Regions from separate parts of the Pseudoalteromonas sp. SS15 genome, predicted to be linked through region 1. Evidence: predicted binding sites of a transcription regulator. Region 1 holds the regulator's gene; each other region holds the start of a gene.
What was found. The regulator sigma-54, encoded in region 1, starts transcription at its own class of promoters, with help from an activator protein. The targets are predictions, from matches to a motif close to GTTGGCACGNNNNTNGNNT.
Positions count from the first base shown of each region.

Region 2: the regulator sigma-54 is predicted to act here: its motif matches at 6,571-6,589, upstream of flgJ (flagellar assembly peptidoglycan hydrolase FlgJ).
Region 3: the regulator sigma-54 is predicted to act here: its motif matches at 6,659-6,677, upstream of AAEU28_RS16025 (flagellar basal body rod protein FlgF).

Region 1 covers NZ_JBMMUD010000009.1:92,103-100,458, forward strand. The annotation lists gene pmbA (metalloprotease PmbA) at 79-1,428, shown strand; gene mgtE (magnesium transporter) at 1,494-2,852, opposite strand; gene AAEU28_RS17285 (HPr family phosphocarrier protein) at 2,971-3,246, opposite strand; gene rapZ (RNase adapter RapZ) at 3,250-4,098, opposite strand; gene ptsN (PTS IIA-like nitrogen regulatory protein PtsN) at 4,116-4,568, opposite strand; gene hpf (ribosome hibernation promoting factor) at 4,571-4,858, opposite strand; gene AAEU28_RS17305 (RNA polymerase factor sigma-54) at 4,887-6,407, opposite strand; gene lptB (LPS export ABC transporter ATP-binding protein) at 6,455-7,180, opposite strand; gene lptA (lipopolysaccharide transport periplasmic protein LptA) at 7,183-7,707, opposite strand; gene lptC (LPS export ABC transporter periplasmic protein LptC) at 7,697-8,251, opposite strand; gene kdsC (3-deoxy-manno-octulosonate-8-phosphatase KdsC) at 8,248-8,356, opposite strand, start outside.
Region 2 covers NZ_JBMMUD010000008.1:24,561-32,916, reverse strand. The annotation lists gene AAEU28_RS16060 (flagellin) at 16-1,458, opposite strand; gene flgL (flagellar hook-associated protein FlgL) at 2,275-3,525, opposite strand; gene AAEU28_RS16050 (FlgK family flagellar hook-associated protein) at 3,531-5,552, opposite strand; gene flgJ (flagellar assembly peptidoglycan hydrolase FlgJ) at 5,554-6,534, opposite strand; gene AAEU28_RS16040 (flagellar basal body P-ring protein FlgI) at 6,638-7,732, opposite strand; gene flgH (flagellar basal body L-ring protein FlgH) at 7,742-8,356, opposite strand, start outside.
Region 3 covers NZ_JBMMUD010000008.1:16,196-24,551, forward strand. The annotation lists gene AAEU28_RS15975 (LPP20 family lipoprotein) at 1-18, shown strand, start outside; gene flgN (flagellar export chaperone FlgN) at 50-478, opposite strand; gene flgM (flagellar biosynthesis anti-sigma factor FlgM) at 471-794, opposite strand; gene flgA (flagellar basal body P-ring formation chaperone FlgA) at 861-1,568, opposite strand; gene AAEU28_RS15995 (chemotaxis protein CheV) at 1,709-2,641, shown strand; gene AAEU28_RS16000 (CheR family methyltransferase) at 2,659-3,492, shown strand; gene flgB (flagellar basal body rod protein FlgB) at 3,658-4,068, shown strand; gene flgC (flagellar basal body rod protein FlgC) at 4,071-4,505, shown strand; gene AAEU28_RS16015 (flagellar hook assembly protein FlgD) at 4,520-5,203, shown strand; gene flgE (flagellar hook protein FlgE) at 5,246-6,589, shown strand; gene AAEU28_RS16025 (flagellar basal body rod protein FlgF) at 6,712-7,476, shown strand; gene flgG (flagellar basal-body rod protein FlgG) at 7,494-8,282, shown strand; gene flgH (flagellar basal body L-ring protein FlgH) at 8,297-8,356, shown strand, end outside.

The sequences.
Region 1 (8,356 bases):
ATGCTGTGCCTTGATAAGGCGAAGTCGAATATGTGTGTTAGCATTTAGATATTAAAGGTGTTTTTAGAGAGCATAACTATGAAATCTGAGCAGCAAAGTGCGATTTTTACTCAAATAGATGAAGTCAAACAGGCCGTATCAGAGGCGTTGTCCCACGCAACAAAACTTGGTGCAACAGCAGCAGAAGCCGCAATGTCGAGCACTTCAGGCTTGTCTGTGAGTACGCGCATGGGTGAGGTAGAGACCATTGAGTTTAACCAAGATGGCGGCTTGGGGATCAGTGTTTATGTGGGTAATCATAAAGGCTCTGCATCAACCGCTGACCTGAGCCCTAAAGCGCTTCGCTCTGTGGTTGAAAAAGCCATTGATATTGCGAAGTTTACTTCGGACGACCCTTGTAATGGGGTGGCTGATAAAGCGCTGCTTGAGATGTCTCCGCCAGATTTAGACTTGTATCACCCTTGGGAGGTAACACCAGAGCAGGGTGTTGATATGTGTATTGAAGCTGAAAAAGCAGCATTAGAGTTTGATGAGCGTATTGTTAACTCAGATGGTGCGAGTTTCTCTAGTCATGAAGGCTTACGAGTTTATGGTAATACCCACGGTTTTTTAGCGGGCTTCCCGAGAACACGTCACAGTTTAAGTACCATGGTGATTGGTCAAGATGGCGAGCAAATGCAGCGCGATCATGCTTATACCCTCAGTCGTGAGCAATCAGGTTTAAAATCTGCAGAGTCTGTCGGTCTTGAAGCGGCTGAGTCAACCATTGCTCGTTTGAATAGTAGAAAAATTGCCACCATGAAGACACCTGTGGTGTTTCGAGCGGATGTTGCGAATAGTTTGTTTGGGCATTTGGTTTCAGCAATTGGTGGTGGAGCGTTATATCGTAAGTCGAGTTTCTTGCTAGATTCTTTGGGAAAGCAAATTTTTAATGGCAGAGTAAATGTGTCAGAGCGCCCACATTTATTGAAAGGGTTAGCGTCTAGCCCATTTGATAGTGAAGGGGTAAAAACGCTGGATCGTGAAATCATTCATGGTGGCGAGTTGCAAACCTATTTACTTGCAAGTTACGCAGCAAGAAAAATGGGTATGACAGCCACAGGCCATGCTGGCGGTATTCATAATTGGTTAGTACAGCAGACGCACGATGATCTAAAGGCTGTTCTTAAAGAAATGGGGACTGGCTTATTAGTCACTGAGCTAATGGGGCAAGGTGTGAATACAGTAACGGGAGATTACTCTCGAGGCGCAGCAGGTTTTTGGGTTGAGCAGGGCGAGATCCAATATCCAGTAAGTGAGATCACCATTGCGGGCAATCTAAAAGATATGTTTATGGAAATACAGGCCATTGGTGGAGATATTGAAGCGCGTGGCAGTGTGCAAACGGGCTCGATATTAATTGAGTCAATGCAGGTTGCTGGCGAATAGCCTATTAGCTTTTATTAAAGTAAAAGCCCGCGAAACTGAGCGGGCTTTTTTGTGTCTGAAGTGGGCTAAACTAAGAACCAGGTCGCTGTCCCTAAGAAAGCAAAGATACCAACAATATCTGTGACTGTGGTGAGTACCACACTGCCCGCAAGGGCAGGATCTATGTTCATACGCTTTAAGATAATTGGGATACTGGCACCGGCAATGCCGGCTGCAAGTAAGTTCATGAACATAGCAAAGGCGATCACGCCACCGAGTACGAAATCCCATTGCCATATGGCAACAACACCGGCGATTAGAATAGACCAAAGCACACCGTTTAATGCTCCGATGGCAAGCTCTTTACCAAGCAAGAACTTCTGGTTGGTGTTGTTGATATGGCCAAGGGCAATACCACGAATAACGAGTGTTAGGGTTTGGCTGCCAGCCACCCCACCCATACTCGGTACAATGCCATTAAGCACCGCTAAAATAGGCAGTATATCTAGGGTACTTTCGAAAAAGCTGGCGACAAAGGCGGCAAGCAAAGCCGTTAGAAGGTTAATGCCAAGCCAGATAGATCGTCGCTGGCTACTTTTCAAAACCGGTGCGAAGGTATCTTCTTCGTCATCTAGACCCGCCATGCTTAACATGCTGTGTTCGGCATCTTCACGAATAACGTCTACGATGTCATCGATGGTGATACGACCAAGCAGTTGCAAGTTATCATCAACAACCGCTGCTGAAATCCAGTTATGACGTTCGAATAGTTGCGCCACGTCACTTTCATCCATAGAAACGGGGATGGTCTCTTTCTCATCATCCATGAGTTCTGCAACCACTTTATCGGGTGAGTTCGTTAAAAGGGTTGCGACAGGCAGCGCTCCGATAAACTGATTTTCTTTATCGACGACATATAAATCATCGGTACCATCGGGTAACTCTCCTCGCAGACGTAAATAACGTAATACCACGTCGAGCGTCACATCAGGCCTAATGGTGACTGTATCGGTGCTCATTAGTGCACCTGCAGAGCGTTCTTGATAAGAAAGCGCCTGGGTTGCCCTTGCTCTATCTTGAGCGTCCATTGCGCCGACAACGTCTTGGTAGACGTCTTCAGGTAAGCTTCTTAGAACTTCACCTAAGTCATCGTCATCCATATCCTCAGTTGCGGCTGCAATGAGTTCTGGATCCATTTGGTTGATAATGCCAATACGAACGTCTTCAGATAGCTCTTCGAGTACATCACCTTGAATATCAGGGTCAACTAATTGCCATAGCTGAGTACGCACTTTGTGCGGAGAAGATTCAAGGAGTAATGCGGTGTCGCAGGGGGGAGTTTCAGCCAGAATACGCCTAACCTGAACAAACTGACCATTGTTTATTGCGTGCGTTACTTGTTGTAATTGTTGCAACGTATAGTCTTGTTCTAAGGCTTCTGGCATAGGCAATCCATTTATTAGGTGGTGTGCACCGAGAATAAAGGTTTAGGCAGTTACTGTGAGCGCCTAAAAAGAGTGCCTTAAGTTTAACGTAATTTTTGCAGAGTTACCAAGTGCTTGGTTACTCATCTTCATGAAATTTTTGTGCAATTAATTCGCCAATGGCGGATAGTGCGGGCTCGGCATCTGGGCCTTCACAGCAAACTCGAAGCTGCTTGCCATGACTGCTTTCAAGCATGAGCAAAGCGAGTACACTGTCACCAGGCGCTTCCTTGTCATCTTGATAAAGGGTGATCTGCGCATCAAATTGTTGGGCTAATTGCGCAAGCACTGTGGCTGCACGTGCATGCAGACCACACTTATTTTGGATTAGAAAAGTATCTTCTACCTTGACCATGTTCTAGTCTGCGTCTTGTTCGCGGTGACGTATTTGCACATTGTTATGAGTTTTAGCAAAGCTTTCACCAATAGTTTGTGCAAGGTAAACAGAGCGGTGTTGTCCGCCAGTACAACCAATTGCAATGGTTAAATAGCTGCGATTATTGCGCTCTAGGTGAGGCAACCAAGTCTGGACAAAGGTTTGGATCTGCCACGTAAACTTCTGCACTATGCTGTGGCTTGCTAAATAATCTTTAACTGGTTGATCTAACCCAGTAAGCGGTTTTAGTTCTGGTTCCCAATGCGGGTTTGGTAAAAAGCGCGCATCAAATACATAATCGGCTTGCTTAGGGATACCATGTTTAAAACCAAAAGATAAGAAAGTAATAATAAGTTGCTTATCTTTTTTGCCAAGGATCTGCTCTCGAATGGTTTCTGCTAGCTGATGCACACTTAAATCTGTCGTATCGAGCAAAACATCAGCTCGTGTGATTAATACATCGAGTAACTTCTTTTCTTCTTTAATTGCTAAATCAAGCGGCAGGTTATTTAAAGAAAGCGGATGTAATCGGCGCGTTTCTGAAAAGCGTTTGATCAGTGCTTGGTCATCACTGTCTAAATAGAACAGCGTGGGATTTGCAAAGCCTGGTAAGTATTCAAGAATATCATTAAATTCTTGTTGCTCTTTTGGCAGGTTACGAACGTCGATACTGACGGCTATCTTGTCATAGTTATCAGAAACACTTCTGACCAAAGATGGTAGGAGATTTACTGGAATATTATCAACACAATAATAACCAAGGTCTTCCAATACCCTTAAGGCAACGGACTTGCCCGACCCTGAGCGACCACTAATGATGATCAGTTCCATGGATTCCTCTCTGTTAATTAATCTTGAAGTGCAATAAGTTGATAGAGTGCGTCATCGTCTTTTGCATGACGAAGCTGCTTACAAAACTCTTTGTTGTTTAGTTTATCAGCAATTGCAGCTAAGGTCTTTAGATGTTCTGCATTATTACCTTCAGGTACAAGCATTGCCAAGAGAATATCGACAGGTCGGTTGTCTATTGCGTCAAAATCAATACCGCTTTGATTGGTCACTAAAATAGCAAAAATAGTATCAATGCCTGCTAGGCGGCCATGAGGAATAGCAATACCTTTGCCTATGCCTGTACTGCCTAACTTTTCTCGCGTTAGGAATGCATCTAATATTTCGTGGGCGTTATGTTCTGGAAGGTGTTGGCTCGCTAATTCACTGATGTACTCAAGCGCACGTTTTTTGCTATTAAAAAGGACCGCAGCTTTACTGCAGTCCTTGTTGATAATCGAGCTAAGTTTCATGGTTAGTGTCGAGTTAATTTCTCTTTGTGTTTGATAACTTGGCGATCGAGTTTATCAACGAGTTTATCAATGGCTGCGTACATATCAGAGTGTTCATCTGAAGCGAAAATTTCACCGCCATTTAAATGAACGGTAGCTTCGGCTTTTTGTACCAGCTTCTCAACATCTAAGATCACGTGAACGTTATTAATGTGATCAAAATGCCTTTCTAGCTTTGCAAACTTCGTGTTTACATAGTCTCTTAATGAATCTGTAATTTCTACGTGACGACCAGTTAAATTTAGTTGCATAAGCATTTTCCTTCTCTTGGTTTACGTCTTAAATCAAGCTCTTACGCTGATTTGACGGTGGAATAGAGAGTGACTCGCGGTATTTTGCAATTGTACGACGTGCCACTTTGATTCCCTGTTCTGCCAATATATCTGCAATTTTGCTGTCGCTCAATGGCTTAGCGGTATTTTCTGCAGCAATTAGCTTTTTGATCAATGCTCTAATCGCAGTCGATGAGCATTCACCTCCGTTTTCAGTGCTTACGTGGCTTGAGAAGAAGTACTTCAACTCAAAAATGCCACGGGGTGTATGCATGTACTTCTGAGTGGTGACACGAGAAATGGTAGACTCGTGCATCTCGACCATCTCAGCAACATCATTCAAAACCATAGGCTTCATTGCCTCAGGTCCATGTTCAAAGAATGCCTGTTGTTGTTGCACAATGCAATTGGTAACTTTCATTAAAGTGTCATTACGGCTTTCTAAGCTCTTAATAAACCATTTTGCTTCTTGTAGGTGAGAGCGAATGAATTGGCTGTCAGTGCTTGATTTTACTGAGCGTGACATTGCCGCATAATGATCATTAACCCTAATTTTAGGCATACATTCAGGGTTTAGCTCAACAACCCAGCGACCTTTTACTTTTTTCACCGACACATCAGGAATAACATACTCAGATTCTTCACGAATAATGCTGGCGGCAGGTTTAGGGTTAAGGCTGTGAATGAGAGTCATCACTTCTTTTAACTCAGGCTCTTTGAGCTTGGTCTTTTTCATGATGGTGCGGTAATCACGGCTGGCCAATAGATCAATATGCTCGCTTAACACCATTTTTGTTTCAGCTATAAAAGGCGTGTCTGCATCAAACTGATTGAGTTGAATGCATAAGCATTCTTGTAATGAGCGAGCTGCAATACCAACAGGGTCAAAGAGTTGAATACGCTTTAATACAGCTTCTACTTCATCGAGTTCAATTAACTCTTCGTCATTGCCTTCATTAATACTTTCTAGGAGTTCTTCGGTACTAACAGTAAGTAAGCCTGCATCATCAACGGCTTCAACAATGGCAACGGCAATGGCTTTATCGGTTGGACTGAATGGCGTGAGTTCTAATTGCCACATTAAATATTCGTGTAATGTTTCAGTGGTCTCACCCTGATAAACAGTTTCGTCTTCAGGCATTGGGCCGCTACTGGTGCTCGGTGCTGCACTCATGTACTCGTCCCATGTCACATCCATAGCGAGATCGTCACTGACCGTGTCTTTACTCAGTGCGGCATCGCTATCGAGTTCGTAATCGCTGGTCGGTTCATCACCGTGACCATCATCAGCAGAATTAGAGAGTTGCTCGCTAGCATCAGTGTCTTTGGTCGCTTTGTCTGAATCATTGCCATCAGTATTTGGCTCTAATTCCGATTCATCTACTTCGAGTAAAGGGTTGCTATCCAGCGCTTCTTGGATCTCTTGCTGTAGATCTAGTGTGCTCAATTGCAGCAAGCGAATTGCTTGTTGCAATTGTGGTGTCATGGTTAGTTGCTGCCCCATGCGCAGCTGTAGCGATTGCCTCATGTATTTCTAACAATCCTTTTTGTTATTTGGATTATGTCTTGCTTTAACTATAGACGGAATTGTTCACCTAGGTAGACGTCTCTCACGGTTTGATCAGCTAAAACTGATTCAGGCGTACCTGACGCGATTAATTCACCATGTGAAACAATATAAGCTTTCTCACAAACATCAAGGGTTTCTCTTACGTTATGATCTGTAATGAGAACACCAATGCCGCGGTTTTTTAAATGCTCAACAATTTTCTTTATATCTAACACCGAAATCGGATCAACGCCAGCAAAAGGCTCATCTAAAAGAATAAATTTAGGGTTTGCGGCTAAAGCGCGAGCAATTTCAACTCGGCGACGCTCACCACCTGATAAAGCCATGCCCTGACTGTCCCGAATATGTTGAATATTAAACTCATCCAGTAAGTCGTCTAAAGTTTGCTCTCTTTGTACTTTATTGAGGTCTTTGCGCGTCTCTAAAATTGCCATTAAGTTTTGATAAACAGTTAACTTTCTGAAGATGGAAGACTCTTGAGGCAGATAACCAATGCCCATGCGTGCTCTACTGTGCATAGGTAGCAAAGTGATATCTTTATCATCTATGGTGACTTTACCTTTATCGCTAGGCACAAGACCAACGATCATGTAAAAACTGGTGGTTTTACCTGCGCCATTTGGACCGAGAAGACCAACAATGCTCCCAGCTTCCACACTCAAACTGACATTTTTTACGACTTGGCGGCCTTTATAGCTTTTTGCTAAGGCTGTGGCAGTTAACACACTCATGCTCATTGACCTTGTTCAGGGTTAGACTTTGATGCCTTTTTCTCTGGCACTAAAATCGTGTGTACACGTTGTTTGTTTTGTTCATTTTGCTCGGCACTGATCAGTTGCTTCTCGATGTCATAAATAATTGCTTCAGCCTTGATAACTTGACCTGCTTGATTGATTTCTGCTTTGCCTTTGATGGTAAGCAGTCGATTTGCAACGTCATACCTGACTTCTTCTGCGCTGGCACTTAATACTGAGCCATCAGGCTGCTTTTCGATAAAGCGAGCTGGTTTGCCTGTTGCGACTAAAAGCTGCTTGTTCTCACCGAGCTCTTCACGCTGATGTACTTCCAATCTGTCTGCATAAATTTCACGGTTGCCATGAATGATTTCAACATTTTCTTCAAAGATACCAATGTTTGTCTTTAATTGTGCTTGCTGCTTACCTGCTTTAATTGATACTTGTGACATAGGTGCTGTTTCAGCCAAAGCAAAGTTAGAAAAGCCGAGTAGTAGCAGTGAAAGAAGTAGTTTATTGGTCATAATAAATGGTTCGCGTATGGTTAATGAGCTCAATAATTTCAGTATTGAGGTCGGCATTGAGGCCTTGCCCTTTTATATTTAAATGAGGGCCCACAATTTCTACGGGTAGATCTGAGCGCATGCTGCGCTGAATAATATCTACTTGAATATGGTCTGCGCTGATTTGGCTTATCATAGCACCTTCAGTTAGATTTAGGGCTTTAACATCTCCCTCTAAAATCAGCATATTATTTTCATATAAAGTGGCTTCATTGGCCGAAAGTTGCCAATTTTGTGGGCCATTAAACAGGGTGAATGTCGGCGAGGTAAAATGGCTAAACCCGAGTTGCTGATAGAGCTCCATTTTATTCGCTTCAACTAGGTAATTTCGTATGCCGGCTTCAGAATATTTGGTTTGCTTTAGATCTGTAGCAACATAATCTGGGGTGGCGATGCTCTCTTCTTCGCTGGCACTTTGCTTTTTAGGCTGATCAAAATACGGTGACCATATCCAATACATGGTCAGTGCAAAAATAATTAATAATATGACGCGGTTGACCGTCATGCGCTTGTTCCTGATGTGCCGAGTGTATGACCCTGGCACAGCATGAGTAAGTCAGTTAATTCTCTTACAGCGCCAAATCCACCGGGCAGTAAAGTCGTGTAGTGT
Region 2 (8,356 bases), on a different contig from region 1:
GATGGTAAAACTTAATTAACCACCTAATAGGCTAATTGCTGCCTGTGGTAACTGGTTTGCCTGAGACAGAATTGAAGTACCAGCCTGCTGCATAATCTGATTACGAGTAAGCTGTGCGGTCTCAAGGGCATAGTCGGTATCTTGAATACGGCTCCTTGACGCCGACACATTTTCAGCGACATTTGCTAAGTTAGAAATTGTGTGGCCAAATCGGTTCTGTACCGCACCCAAGTCAGCACGTTGCTCATCAATCTGAGCCAAAGCCGCATCAATCGCTTTAATGGCGTCTTGTGCACCGTCCGATGTCGCGCCGGAAATATCAATAGATTCAACACTAGTCAGCGCACTTGCACCACCTGTTGATGTAATCGCTGCGGTACCCGTTCCGAATAGTTCATTCGCAGTGTTACCAGAAATACCAATTTTATCAGCCGATGATACATTTAGCTCAGCAGACATACTGAACGCATTGGCAGCCGTTGTGATTGCAGTACCGTCAATTGTGAAACCGCTGGTATCAGTACCTGTTACATCGATACCATCAATATCAGTAGCTTTAAAACTAATGCCTGTATCTTCATCATAAATGGCATCATAACCGTCTTGCTGCATGTCTTTAGCAAGACGCTCCATATCACCGCCATAAGTACTTAAATCATAAGTATCTACTGCGGCACCACCTTTCTTAATCTCAATTACACCCGTACTTGCTGATGTAATACCTGCAATGGTTGTATCAATCTTCGCTTCTGCTGTTACACCATTACCCGTAGCATTGATTGTATCTGCAATCGTTGCAGCGCCATCACCGGCATTTACGGTTACATTTGCACCATTGATGTTTAATGTATCTGCCGTTGTACCATGGTTTGTGGCGAGAGCAACTGTTTGTACATCACCAAGAGACTTATTTGGAGAAGCAGTTCCAGGACCCGTAATTTCATGGACACCAATCGCATCCGCTGACATGTTACCTAGACTAACATTAATCGTCTCGTTTGCATTTGCACCCACCTGGAATTGTTTTGTACCAAATGAACCATCAAGCAAGCTTGTACCACCGAATTTAGTCGTTTCCGCAATACGAGTTAGCTCTTGCTGTAATGCACTTACTTCTTTTTGCAGTGCAGCACGGTCATCCGCGCTATTTGAACCATTCGCTGATTGAAGCGATAAATCACGCATACGCTGTAAGATGTTTGCTGATTCTTGCATCGCACCTTCAGCCGTTTGCGCCATCGAAATACCATCGTTTGCATTTCGCTGTGCTACATTTAAACCGTTAATTTGTGATGTAAGTCTGTTGGCAATCTGTAGACCTGCAGCATCATCTTTAGCGCTGTTAATGCGCAAACCTGATGACAATCTCTGCATTGACGTCTCTAGTGCCATACTAGACTTCGATAAATTACGTTGGCCGTTTAATGAGGCAACGTTCGTATTTACACTTAAAGCCATAATACCATCTCCTAAGTATTTCGTAGGTTGTGGTTCAGGACATCACATGGCTGAAACCACTGAATTTTTATTTACACGCTCAGTAAAAAGCAAGTACCGTTCCAACAAAAAAATAAAATAAAATAAAATTTAAAACCTATATTTTTCAACAGCTTGAAATTAAGCTTTGAAGTTTCAATTTTCATAAAAGGCTTAAAAAATAGCCGTGACAAAAAATTGCCGCCCGCCATTGCCGCCTCTTGTTCTAATTTCTATTGATGTATGGGAGAGATTAGGTGAAGTTTCTTTTGTGCCCTTTACGCTATAAAAATAGTGAGGACCGATTACATGGCTTATTCGTGGTTATACAAATTAAGGGAAAAGCTTCTATAAACAGTTTAAAGCTAAACTAGTTAAATATTTACTTTTTGGTGCTAAAAGCCATATTTATTAAGCACTCTAAAAGCAGGAATATAGAATTACTTACTTTAAACTGAGCTTTGGTTAAGAGATTTACTAATGTATTCATATTGAATTGATGAGTATTTTTCAAATCTGCAGTCGGAGACTTTTAGCGATCACAAGGCGAATTTACGCATCGATAGCTGGCCTAGTGCAAGTAAATTCAACGTAGTTAGCGTTGAAAGTAGCCGCTGGAGATAGATTTATTAGCTTTACTCTTTAGCATTGCAGCCTGACTATCTTTAGGTGTTACAAGCTACAGAGCTGCCAATAAACTCTTTTTTGACAGCAATTCCACACTCCGTTTTTAAGCACCAAAAAAATGCCAGCAGATTTATCTACTGGCATTTTTAAAAACAATCGTATTTTTGATGATTAAATATAATCGAGTAAGCTCATATTCGCTAAACGGCCAAATGTCGCGTGAGATGCTTGAAGAGCCGTTTCATGTTTAGTTAAGTCGCTTATTGCCTCCGCAATATCAACCTCGACTAAATCTGAACGGCTAGCTTTATTATTGATATCTAATGATTCGTTAGAGTCCATCACACGTTCAAGTGCGTTTAAACGCCCACCTAATCGTGATTGAGTAAAAGATATCTGCTCACTCGAATTTTTCACCTGCACGAGTGCGTCCGCAAGGTACTGGCGGTATTGATCGTTGTCGAGTGTTTCATCTTCTAGGCCAATAATAAGTTGATCTATGGTATTTAGAATGTTTTCTTTACCCAATGGCTCTAGCTCAAAGTCAAATTGACCCGTTTGATCTTCAGGGATATCTATTTTTAGACCATTAAATTGGATGGTTTCACCGTCTAAATCACCTGTGATAGGTGGTACTAATGGCACACCATTTCGCATGATTTCATATGTACTTGAGGTAATGTTAGATACAGGTGGTGTTATGACAACATTATATGTATTAGCACCAACCGGCGCTGAGGGACTACGATCAAAGTTTTCCTTATGGAATAAATCAAATTCATCTTGATTCTCGACATATACTGTGCCAGTTGCAGTGCTAGTTGCCGCACCATTGTACGACACAACATCTAGACGCGCATCCACATTCTCAAACACTTCAAAGCCGTTGTCACTTGAGCCAATCCTTACATTTTCAGCTAGTGGTATCGAGTGTAGGCCCTGATCGCCTTGATACTCATACTTTTCTGTATCAGGGTTGTATAAATATGTTTGTGTTTGATCTTGATAGCCAGAGAAAATATAACGACCATCTTCAGACTGAGCGTTCATCAGATTTAGCATTGATTTTTGAATTTCTTTCAACTCGGATGCAATACTTTGCCTATCGATTTCATTGTGCGCGCCATTACCCGCCTGGATAGTTAACATTTCAACCCTGAACAATGTGTCATTTATATTGTTCAAAACACTTTCTTCTGTTGTCAGACGGGCATTAAGCAAAATTGCATTCTTTTGGTGTTGCTCGTTCATCTGAATACGGTCAGTTAGTAACTGCGCTGTTGTGAATGCTGATGGATCTTCAGAAGCACCTAAAAACTTTTTTTGTGTGTTCACTCTTTGCTGAGCATCCATCACCATTTGCTGTTTATCAAGTACATTCCCGATATTTTGTTTGTAGATTAAATTATTCGATAATCTCATGACGTCTACCTCGCAGCATTCAGTAATGTATCAAATACATTTCTTGCCGCTGATATAACCTGTGCTGCCGCTGAATATGATTGTTGAAAACGAAGCAAGTTCGATGCCTCTTCGTCCAAGTTCACGCCTGAAAGTGACTCATACCATGACTCTGATTGTTGCGATAGCGCTTCAAAGGCCACCAAATTAGTTCTCGCTTGGTTTGTTTTCACACCAATATCAGTGACTAATTCTGTATAAGATGCATTCACTGTTTTATGGTTCTCATCAAGCGCTGATGCAACAACATTTTCTCTTACAATACCTTTATTCTTGATATCGAGTAGCGCCATGCCATTTCTATTGTCGTCAAAACCACCCGTATTAAATTCGACGGTAAAGCTATCACCTGTTTGTGGCACCCCTTCGATATTAAAATCGAATCCATACGTTGCAAATACCGGATCCACCAGCGCTGCTTGCGCTAAAATATTTTCTCTTGGCGCAGGCGCTGTAAATGTTACAGCTGTTCCCGTTCTTGTGTCTGTTATCTCATATTCATCAGTATTCGCCGTTTTAACGATTGAGATGGGCCCATTTGCCAGACTTGGCGGAGGACCTGCGTTAAAACCTGCAGCACTGGTGTCTGTAACGACACCCGCACTCAAGTTCGCGGTACTTTGGTTACCTAAATCTCGCTCCATACGAATTGGAGAAGCCAAAGCAAGATCTTCTGAACGACCTGTTGTTAGAGTCATAGTTGTAGCAATATCAGCATTAAATTTAATTTCAAACTGATCTTGGTTTGCGGGCACACCGGTTAAATCTAACTGTAATCCAAAAGCCTCACCGGAGGTTATCGTTGAAGAATCAATTCTTCCTGCTGTCACGTTCGCTGTGGAAGGCGTACCAACTACTTTGCCATAGTTATCGATTGCAGCAATCTCTACCGTTGTTGCACTGGTAAATGTCACTCTAAAATCTGTCGCAGGTAATGACATTCCTTGCCCAGGCTCAAGTGTCGCAGTTAAGCTTGCTGTTCCAGTATTAGCTTGATAGCCCATCGCATCAACACTAGGAATGGTAAAAATGTCGCCGCCAAAATTACCATTTAAATCCATACCTAATCTATTTTGCTGATTCATTGCATCAGCTAAAGAAACAGTCATCTGCCCTAGCTTGTTTTGTGCAGGAATTAAGATCTCATCTCGGAATGCAAGTAAACCACCTATCTTTCCTTTCAAGGTCGTTGATTCCATCTGCATAGGCACAGCATCAGCACCTCTAACATCTAACTCTAATTTTTTGTACTGTAAATCTGGATCACCATTGGTCACAAAGACACTAAATGCGCCATTCTCCATGACAAGTGCTTCACCCGTGCCTGCAAAAACCAGCTTTTCACCGTTTTTGCCATCTAACACTTGAATATCCATCAATTCAGCTAGGTCTTTAATTGCTTTATCTCGCTCATTAAAGACCGCATTTGCCGCTGATTTATCATCTACTGCATTCATAGATGAGATATCTTTATTCAAAGAAGAGATTTTCTCTATGTACGTGTTTGCATCCTCTGCGAAGATATCTAGCTGTTCATTCACAATATTCTTTTGGTCTAACACTATGTCAGACAAGCGTGCTGCTTGGTCTAAGTAACTCTGTGCATCAGTAAAAAATAATGAACGCGTTACTGACGATGATGGCTGGTTAATACTCTCTTGAAGATTGTTATATAGCGAGTTAATACTGTTAGCTAAACTATTCGACTCTTCAGCAAATAGTAAATCGACTCGCTGAGCCTCGTTAACGAACTGCTCATAAAATGTGGTATTTGAGATATCTCGATTTAATTGTCTTTGCGCGAATTCATTCAGTAACCTAACGGTTTCACCACGGCCTATTTGGCCATTGCGTAACGTCACGTGTTCTGTACGCTCTCTAACATAGCCTTCGGTATTTAGGTTTGCAATATTTTTACTGGTTGTTTGCAACAACTCAGTACTTGCTCTAATACCGGAAGAGCCAATATTCATTAAATCAAAAGACATGTTAGTTAACTCCTTGACGTACTAGCGACGTTAACATCTGTTTAAATTCTCCTCGCTGTAAGACATTTTTTATTTTTTCTGCGTAGTTCGGATCTGTGGCATAGCCAGCTTGTTGAAGTTCATCTAAATATTGCTCAGGCTTATCAGTGTTGTTCAATGCTTGGCTATAACGCGGATTGCTTTGAAGAAAGTCGACATAATCATTAATGCTGTCTTTTATTGATTCATAAGCTCTAAAGCTAGCTTGCTTTTGCACAGGTAAACCTTGTTCGAACTCTAATGTCATTTTTTTGGCATGCTCACCCTGCCAAGATCTATCTGCCTTGATATTGAATAAGTTAAAGCTACTGCCACCATCTTGTTTAGCGATAACATGCTTACCCCAGCCTGTTTCAAGTGCAGCTTGCGCAATCATTACTGCTGGGTTCAAACCAATCTTCTGTGCTGCTGTTTTAGCGTGTTCCCACATTTCACTGATAAATGATTCTGGAGAGTCAAAGCGAGGTTGTTCATCTGCTTTTTCTGCTTTAGCAACCTCTGGCGTTACTTCAGGTTGGCGACGAATAAACTCTGGGAGCTGCTCTGATGTTGGCTTTTGCATCGGTAACTGTGCATCATTACGAAGTACAGATGACGGTTTATAGCCATCAACATTTGGTGAAAGCTGTTTAACAATGAGATCGGCTAAACCAAGGCTACCTTTTTTTGATAACTCTAAAGAAAGCTGTTGATCATGCATCTCTTGAAAGAACTTCACCCCACTGGAATTAAATGGGCTGTTTTTATCTTCCATTGCTTCATTGGCTTTACGCATACTTTTCATCAGCATTTGCGTAAAAATAGATTCAAACTGTTCTGCTGCTTTTTTTAGTGCTTCATTCGATGCTTGTTGATCGCCACCGCTTTTCAACGCATCTTGTCTAAGTGTATTTAGATCACCTAAATCAAAGAAGTTTTGTTTTTCTAACGGATTGGTATTCATACTCATCAATTACACTAAATTAGTCATACACTAACAAAGCAATAATCGAGCCAAAAAAAAGCCCCGCAATTGCGAGGCTAACTAATTGATTATAAATAAAACACTAAATGACGACTAATTGACCATTAATAGCACCAGCCTCTTTTAACGCTTCAAGGATAGCCATTAAATCCCCCGGTGCAGCGCCTACTTCATTAATCGCTCTGACCAAATCATCTAAGCTCACCCCTGGATTAAATACAAACGCCCTTGAGTCGTCTTGATTCACATCGACGATGCTTTGACGGGTAACAACCGTTTCGCCATTTGCTAAAGGTTGTGGCTGAGACACCATTTGGTCTTCAGAAATCGTCACTGTTAGACCACCATGAGTAATCGCAGCAGGTTGCAATTTGACATTTTTACCAATCACAATCGTGCCTGTACGGGAATTCACAATAATTTTGGCTGAGGTGTCTGCCGGTTTAAACTCTAAATTCTCAAGTGTCGATAAATAAGCAACGCGCTGTGAAGGGTCTCGTGGTGCAATTACACGAACAGATGCTGCATCCATTGGCTTTGCACTATTAGGACCAACCAAATCATTAATAGTGTCAGCCAAACGTTTAGCTGTTGTAAAATCAGGACGGTTAAGATTAAAAGTAATGAAGTCACCCTGTGTAAAAGGGCTTGCAACCGCTCGCTCAACTGTCGCACCGTTTGGAACTCGGCCAACTGTAGGAGTATTGATAACAACTCTACTTCCGTCTAACCCTTCAGCGCCTAAACCACCCACGATTAAACTGCCTTGTGCAATGGCATACACATTACCATCAACTCCTTTTAGGAATGTTTGCAGTAAAGTCCCTCCTCTTAAGCTACCCGCGCTGCCTATTGAAGATACTGTAATATCAATATTCTGACCGGGTTTTACAAATGGAGGCAACTCTGCATGCACCGCCACTGCCGCCACATTTTTAATTTTTGGCTTTAAATTAGCAGGTAATGTGATACCAAAACCACTTAACATGGCCTTAAAGCTTTGCTCTGTAAAACGAGATTGTTCACCTGTGCCAGGTAAACCCACTACTAGGCCGTAACCCACTAACTGGTTAGAGCGAACACCTTCGACCATGCTGACATCTTTAATTCGTTCAGCTTGCGCTGCTTGGCTTATTATTAATAATAAAGCCACTGTCATTATTTTGAACATTTTCATCATGGTTCCTTAAAATGGCATCAAGGTGCTTAAGAAGAATTTAGCTAACCAACCAGCACTCTGCGCTTCTTGGCCATCGCCTTTACCTGAATATTGAATGCGCGCATTAGCAATACGGTTCGACTCTACCGTATTGTCTGACTTAACATCCGCAGCTCGGATAATGCCCTCTATTCGCATAAACTCTTCACCCGTGTTGAGTGTTAACCACTTTTCACCACGAACAACCAAATTACCATTCGGCAGTACGCGCATCACGTTCACCGAAATATTACCAAATAGACTGTTTGATTGATTTGCTTGGCTGTCGCCTGAAAAAGAGTTACTTGAGTTCATACCAAACTGCAGGCTTTGACTGCCAATATTAATATTGTCACCGCCAAGTCCTACAACAGGGTCAAGCGATGCGGAGGTCGCTTTACCAGTTGTGGTATTTGCCGCTTTTGTCGCAGATGTTGTCTCGCGAAGTACCACTGTCAAAATATCGCCAACACGGAGTGCCTTTTTATCTCCATATAAATCATTTGATAAGTTTGGGTTAAAAAGGGAACCTGTTGCGACAATTTGCTCAGCTTGTTGCTCTGGATAAATAGGCGCATAGTAAGGATCGTCTTTAACGACGTT
Region 3 (8,356 bases), on a different contig from region 1:
CGTGTGATCTATTACTAACCACAAAATGTGATTAGTAATTTTTCAAGCACTAGGCTTTTAAGTTTTTAACCAACTCAGAGTTTTCACTTATCACACCACCATCTTGTCCATAAGTAACAGAAGTGGGGGCACCGATTAATATATTTTTAAGCTCTTTAACTGCAAGCTGGGCCTGATGTGCTGCCTGTGCATTAACCTCATTTTGCTTCTTACACTTAAGTAGTAAAGAATTTACAGATTCTGTTAAAGGTTTAATTTGTTCAGTTTTAAAAATATCTTGGTTAAAACCCGAAAGTTCTTTATCTAACTTTTGGATGTTATTAAGAAGAGTAAGTTTCTCACGAGCAATGTCTTTTAAGCCATTGCCTTTTTTGCTAGCAAGGCATGCTAGCTCTGCATCTAAAAGCTGGGTCAAAGCATTAAGGTGCTGTAATTGGTTTTCTAATTTATGATGACAAAGGTTTATTTGATCATCCATACACGTCAAACTCAAACGCCGCAATATTCTTAGCTAACTTTTCAGCATCAACCTGGTATTTACCTTCACTGATTGCATTTTTTAGCTCCTCAACTTTTTTACTGTCAAAAGAAGGCGCTTGTTGCGCTTTTTCTTGCAAACTTTTTAGTTGTTGTGCTTGTGGAGTTAAACTCACAGAGTCTGTTGCAGCCTTTTGAGGGGCTTTTGCTGTTTCAGTTGCCACGTTTGCGTCAGACTTTTGTAAATCAGTTTTTTGTTGCTTAATATTATTAAGCGCTGTGTTCGGCTGAGATTGCCCTTTTACATTATTAACCATGATAATTGACCCAAAAATTACTCATGCCTATCTATCGACCTGTTCGCTTATAACTTTAGTAAAAAATTAAATATTAACCTCAACAGATTCTACATCTTTTACTCTTGCGGAGATAGTTTTTCCAGACTTTTGATTTCTAACTCTTATTTGTTCACCAACATTTCCATCTTGAAGTGCCACGCCAGTTGTTTTTATTGTTAAGGTGCGAGTTTTAGCATAAATTGTCACATTGTCGCCTTTGCAAACCATACAGATATGATGGAGCCCAATGGCTGTGCCTGCTCTAATTACTCTTTTACTTCTACTACCAACCAGATACTGCTCAGTATCTAAATTGCTGGCCCTGACAAAGTGTTTAGGTTTGAACTCAATGCTGATAGATTCGCTAGTAATTAGCTCTCCTTTGTTAATGGCCTGAGTCGTAACGATCACAGGATGAAGTTCTTCAATTCGTACATGTACGAACTGAGTCCAGCCAGACATATCATCACATTTCACTTTTACAGTAACTTGTCGGTTAAAAGGCGGTATGGCATTGGTTGAATATGATAGAGGTGTCTCACACGCACGTTCAGACAACCGAGCATCTAATGGTAACGCTTTAATGTTTGTTTTGATATTAGGGCTTAGCTCAATTTGTTGAGTAATAAACCTTTCAGCCCCCATTTCTAAGTTGGTGTTCGTATAAATTTGTGCTTGGCTCATGTAGCTGGCTAGAAAACAAGCCATTGCACAAAAAATCTCATATGATTTGGTTTTTTTTAACAAACTCATGATGTTTCGACTATGCTTATCTGGAGAAACAAGGTATAAAGATTTTGCGTGAAATACCATATTCCTTCAAGGTACTTCTATGATTAGTAGCCTTTAAAGCGTATGATATTACCAAGATGACCGATATGTAGGAGATTGAAATGGCAGGTGTTTTAGACTCTGTAAACCAGCGTACTCAGTTGGTTGGGCAAAACCGCCTAGAGTTGCTACTTTTTCGACTGAGAGGTCGTCAAAGATTTGGCATCAATGTATTTAAAGTTAGAGAAGTGCTTCAGTGTCCGCCCCTCACCAGTATGCCGAAATCAAACTCTTACATACGCGGCGTTGCCCATATTCGTGGTCAAACTATTTCAGTTATCGACATGTCTTTAGCTGTGGGTGGTCCACCAATCGAAAACATTAAAGACTGTTTTATTATCATTGCTGAATACAACCGTTCAGTACAGGGCTTTTTGGTCGGTGCGGTTGAAAGAATCGTTAATATGAACTGGGAAAAAATTATGCCGCCACCAGATGGTGCGGGTAGGTACTCCTATTTAACGGCAGTGACAGAAATTGAAAACGAACTAGTCGAGATACTAGACGTAGAAAAAATTCTCAACGAAATATGCCCTGTTAATACTGAAGTCAGCGAAGACATAGTGTCTGATGGCGAGATGCAAAAAGACCTTGGTGAGCGAATTGTATTTATCGCAGATGACTCTGCAGTTGCAAGAAATCAAGTCAAGCGTGCTTTGGAGCCATTAGGTGTTCAAACAGAATTAGCAAAAAATGGCAAAGAAGCTTTAATTAGGCTAAAAGAGATTGCAGAAGTTGATTGTCAAAATGACATAACTGAGCGTGTAGGCCTGCTTATTTCAGATGTAGAAATGCCTGAAATGGATGGCTATACGCTAACTGCTGAAATTAAAGCAGATCCAAAATTAGCCCCTTTGCATGTAATCTTACACACTTCACTAAGTGGGGTGTTTAATCAGGCTATGATTGAAAAAGTTGGCGCTGATGATTTTATTGCAAAGTTTAACCCTGATGAGTTAGCAACAGCGGTTAAAAAATGGGTTCATTGTGATTAGATAACGGCGGTAGTATCTTGGAAAATAAAAACCTTCAACAAGGCGAATATGACCAGTTCAGAACCTTCCTAGAGCAGCAATGCGGGATTGTTCTTGGAGATAATAAACTTTATTTGGTAAAAAGCCGTTTAGCTCCCTTGATGGCTCGCTTTGGAGTGGATTCTCTTTCTGCGCTTGTCGCTAAAACATTGAGTCCACATGAGCGTCAGCTAAGAGCTGCTGTTGTCGATGCCATGACCACAAATGAAACTCTCTGGTTTAGAGATACTTATCCTTTTGAGTTGTTAAAGAGTAAAATTTACCCAGAATTGAAAGATACCCGCAGGGGCTTAAAAATCTGGTCAGCTGCAAGCTCTTCAGGTCAGGAGCCATACTCTATTGCTATGGCGACACAGGAGTATCAATCTCAAAACCCAGGTGCTCTGAAAATGGGTGTGCAAATTGTCGGGACTGACATATCAAATACCATGCTCGATATGTGTAAAAATGCGGAGTACGACTCATTGGCTTTGGCACGAGGGTTGTCAGTTGAACGTCGTCAAAAGTTTTTTCAAGACAGTGGCAACGGTATGGCGCGAGTTGTTGATCCAATAAAGAGAATGGTTAATTTTAGGCACCTTAACTTGCTTGATTCCTACTCTTTGATGGGGAAATTTGATGTTATCTTTTGCAGAAACGTACTTATTTACTTTTCGCCAGAAGTCAAAGCTAAAATTATTGCACAGTTTGCTCAGGCTCTGAATCCTAGAGGGTATTTGTTCTTAGGGGCATCCGAGTCTATGGCTGGGCTCAGTGATGAATTCGAAATGATCCGATGTAATCCGGGGATTATTTACCGTAAAAAAACATAATAAATACTGAGCGGCAACCTATTTGCCGCTTTTTTTATATCTTAATAATTTCGCTTCAAATCTTTCTATCTATATATCTCTCATCTAACTTATTGAAATTATTCATTTTTATTTTGGCCCGCTTATTGCTTTAACTCCGTAGAGTCAAATTTTTGGAGTCGTGTCATGGCAATTAGTTTTGATAAAGCACTTGGGGTTCATCAGCATACTATGTTGATACGTTCACAACGTGCAGAGATGTTAGCAAGTAATATTGCGAACGCAGACACACCAGGATACAAAGCAAAAGATATCGACTTTGCTCAGGCATTCAAAGCGGCAAAGTCGTCTCAGCAACGTGGCAACATGATGCAAAGAACAGACAGCAAACATTTACATGGTGGCAGTCAGTTAAATAGTAGTGTTGAGCTATTTCGTAATCCAAATCAAGCAGATACAGGTGATGGTAACTCAGTTGATATACAAGTGGAACGAAACTTGTATGTACAAAACGCATTAGAGTATCAGGCAAGTTTGCAATTTTTATCTGGCAAGTTTAAAGGGTTAAAGAAAGCCCTTGGTAGTCAAGGAGCATAATTATGAGCTTATATAATGTTTTTGATATAGCTGGCTCAGGAATGAGTGCTCAAAATATTCGATTGAATACCACTGCGAGTAATATTTCAAATGCCAATAGTATCAGTTCTAGCCAAGATAAAGTTTATCGAGCGCGACACCCTGTATTTGCAGCTGAACTGACCAAAGCGTCTGAGGCACATGATCCAAGCCAGCTAAATGCGTCGGTAGGAGTGAAAGTGCTAGGCATCGTAGAGAGTGATAAGCCATTACAGGTTGAGTACAACCCTAATCACCCTAGTGCTGATAAAGACGGGTACATCTATAAACCAAACGTGAATGTAGTAGAAGAAATGGCAAACATGATCTCTGCTTCACGTTCGTACCAAACCAATGTCCAAGTCGCTGATGCAGCCAAGCAAATGCTCAGCAAAACTTTATTACTTGGTCAGCGCTAGTGGGAGTATAGCCGATGAGTAACGATATTAATGCCGCATCTTCATATATGGATTCGTTACGTTGGTCTGAGCAAAATAAAACAACGCAGAGCGATAAGAAAAACGACGCATTGACGCAAGAAGATTTCTTTTCGTTACTTACTCAACAATTGTCTTATCAAGATCCGAGTAAACCTGCTGACAATGACCAAATGATTTCGCAGATGACGAATTTTACGATGGCCGAAGGTATTTCCGGTTTAAATGAAAAGTTTGATTTGTTGTCAGCCTCAATGACCTCTAACTCGGCATTACAGGCGTCTACGCTAGTCGGCAAAAAAGCGCTATTAGAATCGGATTCAATAGACTTTGGTGATGACCAATTAGCTAAAGGCTCTATTATAGCTCAAAATCCTGTAGAGAAATTAACGGTCAGTATATTTGATGATAAAGGTCAGCTGGTTCGTCAAATGGATATGGGGGCACAAAAAGCTGGTGCAATCCGCTTTGAATGGGATGGTAAAAACGGTGACGGAGAAACCATGCCAGCAGGTAATTACAAAATTAAGGCTGAGGGTAGTTTGAATGGTGAATATACCAGTTTACCCATGGCCACATTTAAGAATATAGACAGTGTTAACGTAAACGGTGCTAACGGCATCATAGTTAATACGAGCTCTGGCGCAGTGAAATTATCAGACGTCGCAGAGATAGCATAGATTTTAAGTACTTAAGTAAATTTAAGTGAAAGAGGTGAAAACATGAGTTTCAATATTGCATTAACAGGATTGGCTGCGGCACAAAAAGACTTAGATGTCACAGCAAACAACATTGCTAACGTTAACACGACAGGTTTTAAAGAGTCTCGAGCAGAATTTGCTGATGTATACGCATCATCTGTATTTAGCTCAGGTAAAACAAAAAATGGTGACGGTGCACAAACCACCATGGTAGCTCAGCAGTTTCACCAAGGTTCGCTTAAGTTTACTCAAAACTCGCTAGATTTAGCGATCACGGGTGAAGGTTACTTCGCAATGAGTGAAGATATCGCTTCGCAAGATTATACCTACACACGTGCAGGTGCATTTAAACTTAATAAAGACAATTTTGTAACAGATGCCGCAGGTAATTATCTTCAAGGTTTTCCCGTTGACCCTGGTACAGGTAATACAACTTCATTAAGTTTGAGTACTGCGTCACCTATTCAAATTCCTGACGCATCAGGTTCTCCGCGTCATACATCTAATGTATACAGTTCAATGAACTTAGACTCTAGAGCTGGTGTACCGTCGACAACCACTTTTGATCCAGGTGATAGTACAAGCTACAACTCATCAACATCGACGACAATTTATGATTCGTTAGGTGAGCCACATGTGATCCAGTTCTTCTTTGTAAAACAAGATCCTGCCACTGCAGATAACTCTTGGAATGTGTTTGCAACCATGGATGAGATCCCTATTGATATCAATGGTGAGGAAACCGCAACGGGTGCGCATACACCAATCGATACATTGCAATTTACAGCGGCAGGTCTGCCAGATGTAACAGCGCCAGAGACGACTTTCCCAGATATTAATATTCAGTCGACTGCGACAGATGGTTTGTCAGATCGTTTAACGAACGGTGCTCAGTTCCCAAATAACATTACAGTTAACTGGAGTGACGAAGCAAATACAGCTAATAAATTACCAACCCAGTATGCGAGCCGTTTTGAGGTGAAAGCGTTAGAACAAGATGGGGCAACTGTAGGTCGATTAGCAGGTATCGATATTGGGACTGACGGTAAGGTTGTTGCGTCATACTCCAATGGTGACACGTCTTTCCTTGGTCAAGTTGCCATGGTTCGATTCTCGAATTCTCAAGGTTTATCTCAGGTTGGTGGAACAGCTTGGAAGAAGAGCTTAACTTCAGGTGAGCCAATCGCAGGTGAACCAGGTTCAGGTACATTGGGTACAATTAACTCATCTGCCTTAGAGCAATCGAACGTTAACCTGACAAATGAGTTAGTAGACTTGATTAGTGCTCAGCGTAACTTCCAGGCTAACTCTCGTGCCTTAGAAGTTAACTCGACGTTACAGCAGAACATTCTACAGATCCGATAATCACTTAAACCCTCTTTCACAAAGGCCGCAACAGCGGCCTTTCTTTTCTTTTTTAAACGTCAAAACTAGATTGGCACTTTTATTGCTTTATTAGGTTTAAGATTAATTTTTAGGCCAATGTAATGGATAAAATGCTGTATATCGCAATGTCAGGCGCCAAACAAAGTTTGCGTGGTGTGGCATTAAAAGCGAATAACCTAGCCAATGCCAATACCACAGGCTTTAAAGCTGACTTTGCTCAAGCGCGTTCAATGCAAGCGTTTGGTGAAGGTTTACCAACACGGGTGTTTGCGATGCAAGAGCGTCCAGGCACCAATATGACTATGGGTGCTGTTGTTGAAACAGGCCGAGATTTAGACATCGCTGTAGACCAAAAATCTTGGATCAGTGTGTTAGATGCTTCTGGAGAAGAAGCGTACACAAAAGTCGGTACTTTAAACATTTCCACTGATGGTGCGTTAAGAACGAGTCACGGCCGTCAAGTTATTGGCGAAGGTGGTCCAATTATTTTACCTGTGCCTGTTGATAAGGTGGTGTTTAGTGACGATGGCTCAATTCAAGTTCGTCCTCAAGGAGCTCCGGCTAACTTTTTAGAAGTAGTTGATAGATTGAAAATTATCGAGGCTGATAACAGTAAATTACAAAAGGGCAATGATGGTTTATTTCGTCCAAGAGAAGATGCGTTAGAAGATGGCTTTTGTGGTTTTTGTGACATATCGCCAACAGCTCGAGTTATGAGTGGCATGTTAGAGATGTCTAATGTCAATCCAGTGCATGAGATGACCGATATGATCAACCATCAACGTCAATTCGAAATGCAAATGAAATTAATGAAATCGGCAGAAGAAATGGACGAGAAACACGTTCAGCTTCTGCGTATTGTTTAATGAGTGAGGTATAAGTTATGAACCCAGCATTATGGATCAGTAAAACAGGCTTAGATGCCCAGCAAACTGATATTTCGGTTATCTCGAATAACCTCGCCAACGCCAGTACCGTTGGCTACAAAAAAAGCCGCGCGATTTTCGAAGATCTGCTTTATCAAAATATCAATCAGCCAGGTGGTCGCTCTTCACAAGATACCGAACTACCGTCAGGTTTGATGTTAGGTGCTGGTTCAAAGGTTGTTGCGAACCAAAAAAACTTCTCGCAAGGTAATATGCAAAGTACCGAAAACTCATTAGATTGGATGATCCAGGGCCCCGGCTTCTTTGAGATTCAAATGCCAGATGGCACGGTTGCTTATTCTCGAAATGGCCAATTCACTACAGACGAGAATGGTCGTGTTGTGACGTCAGGCGCAGGTTTTCCTGTTCAGCCAGAAATGAATGTACCAGACGATGCAAAGTCAATTAGCATCTCACAAGACGGTGAAGTGTCAGTAACGATAGCAGGACAAGCAGAAAATGTCGTTATTGGGCAGCTAGTGATCAGTGACTTTATCAACCCATCTGGTTTAGAGCCTATAGGTCAAAACCTTTATACAGAAACAGCAGTAAGTGGTGCGCCTGTTCAGGGCAACCCAAGTGTTGATGGTTTAGGTTCTATTGTGCAAGGTGCGCTTGAAACTTCAAACGTTAACGTGACCGAAGAGTTAGTGAACCTTATTGAAACTCAGCGTGTTTATGAAATGAACTCAAAAGTTATCTCAAAAGTTGATGAGATGCTGAGTTACATTAACCAGCAATTATAGTTCTGGAGGCTACTATGCGTATTGTAAGTTTTATCATTTTAGGCTCATTGTTTTTAACTGGGTGTGTGTCTACA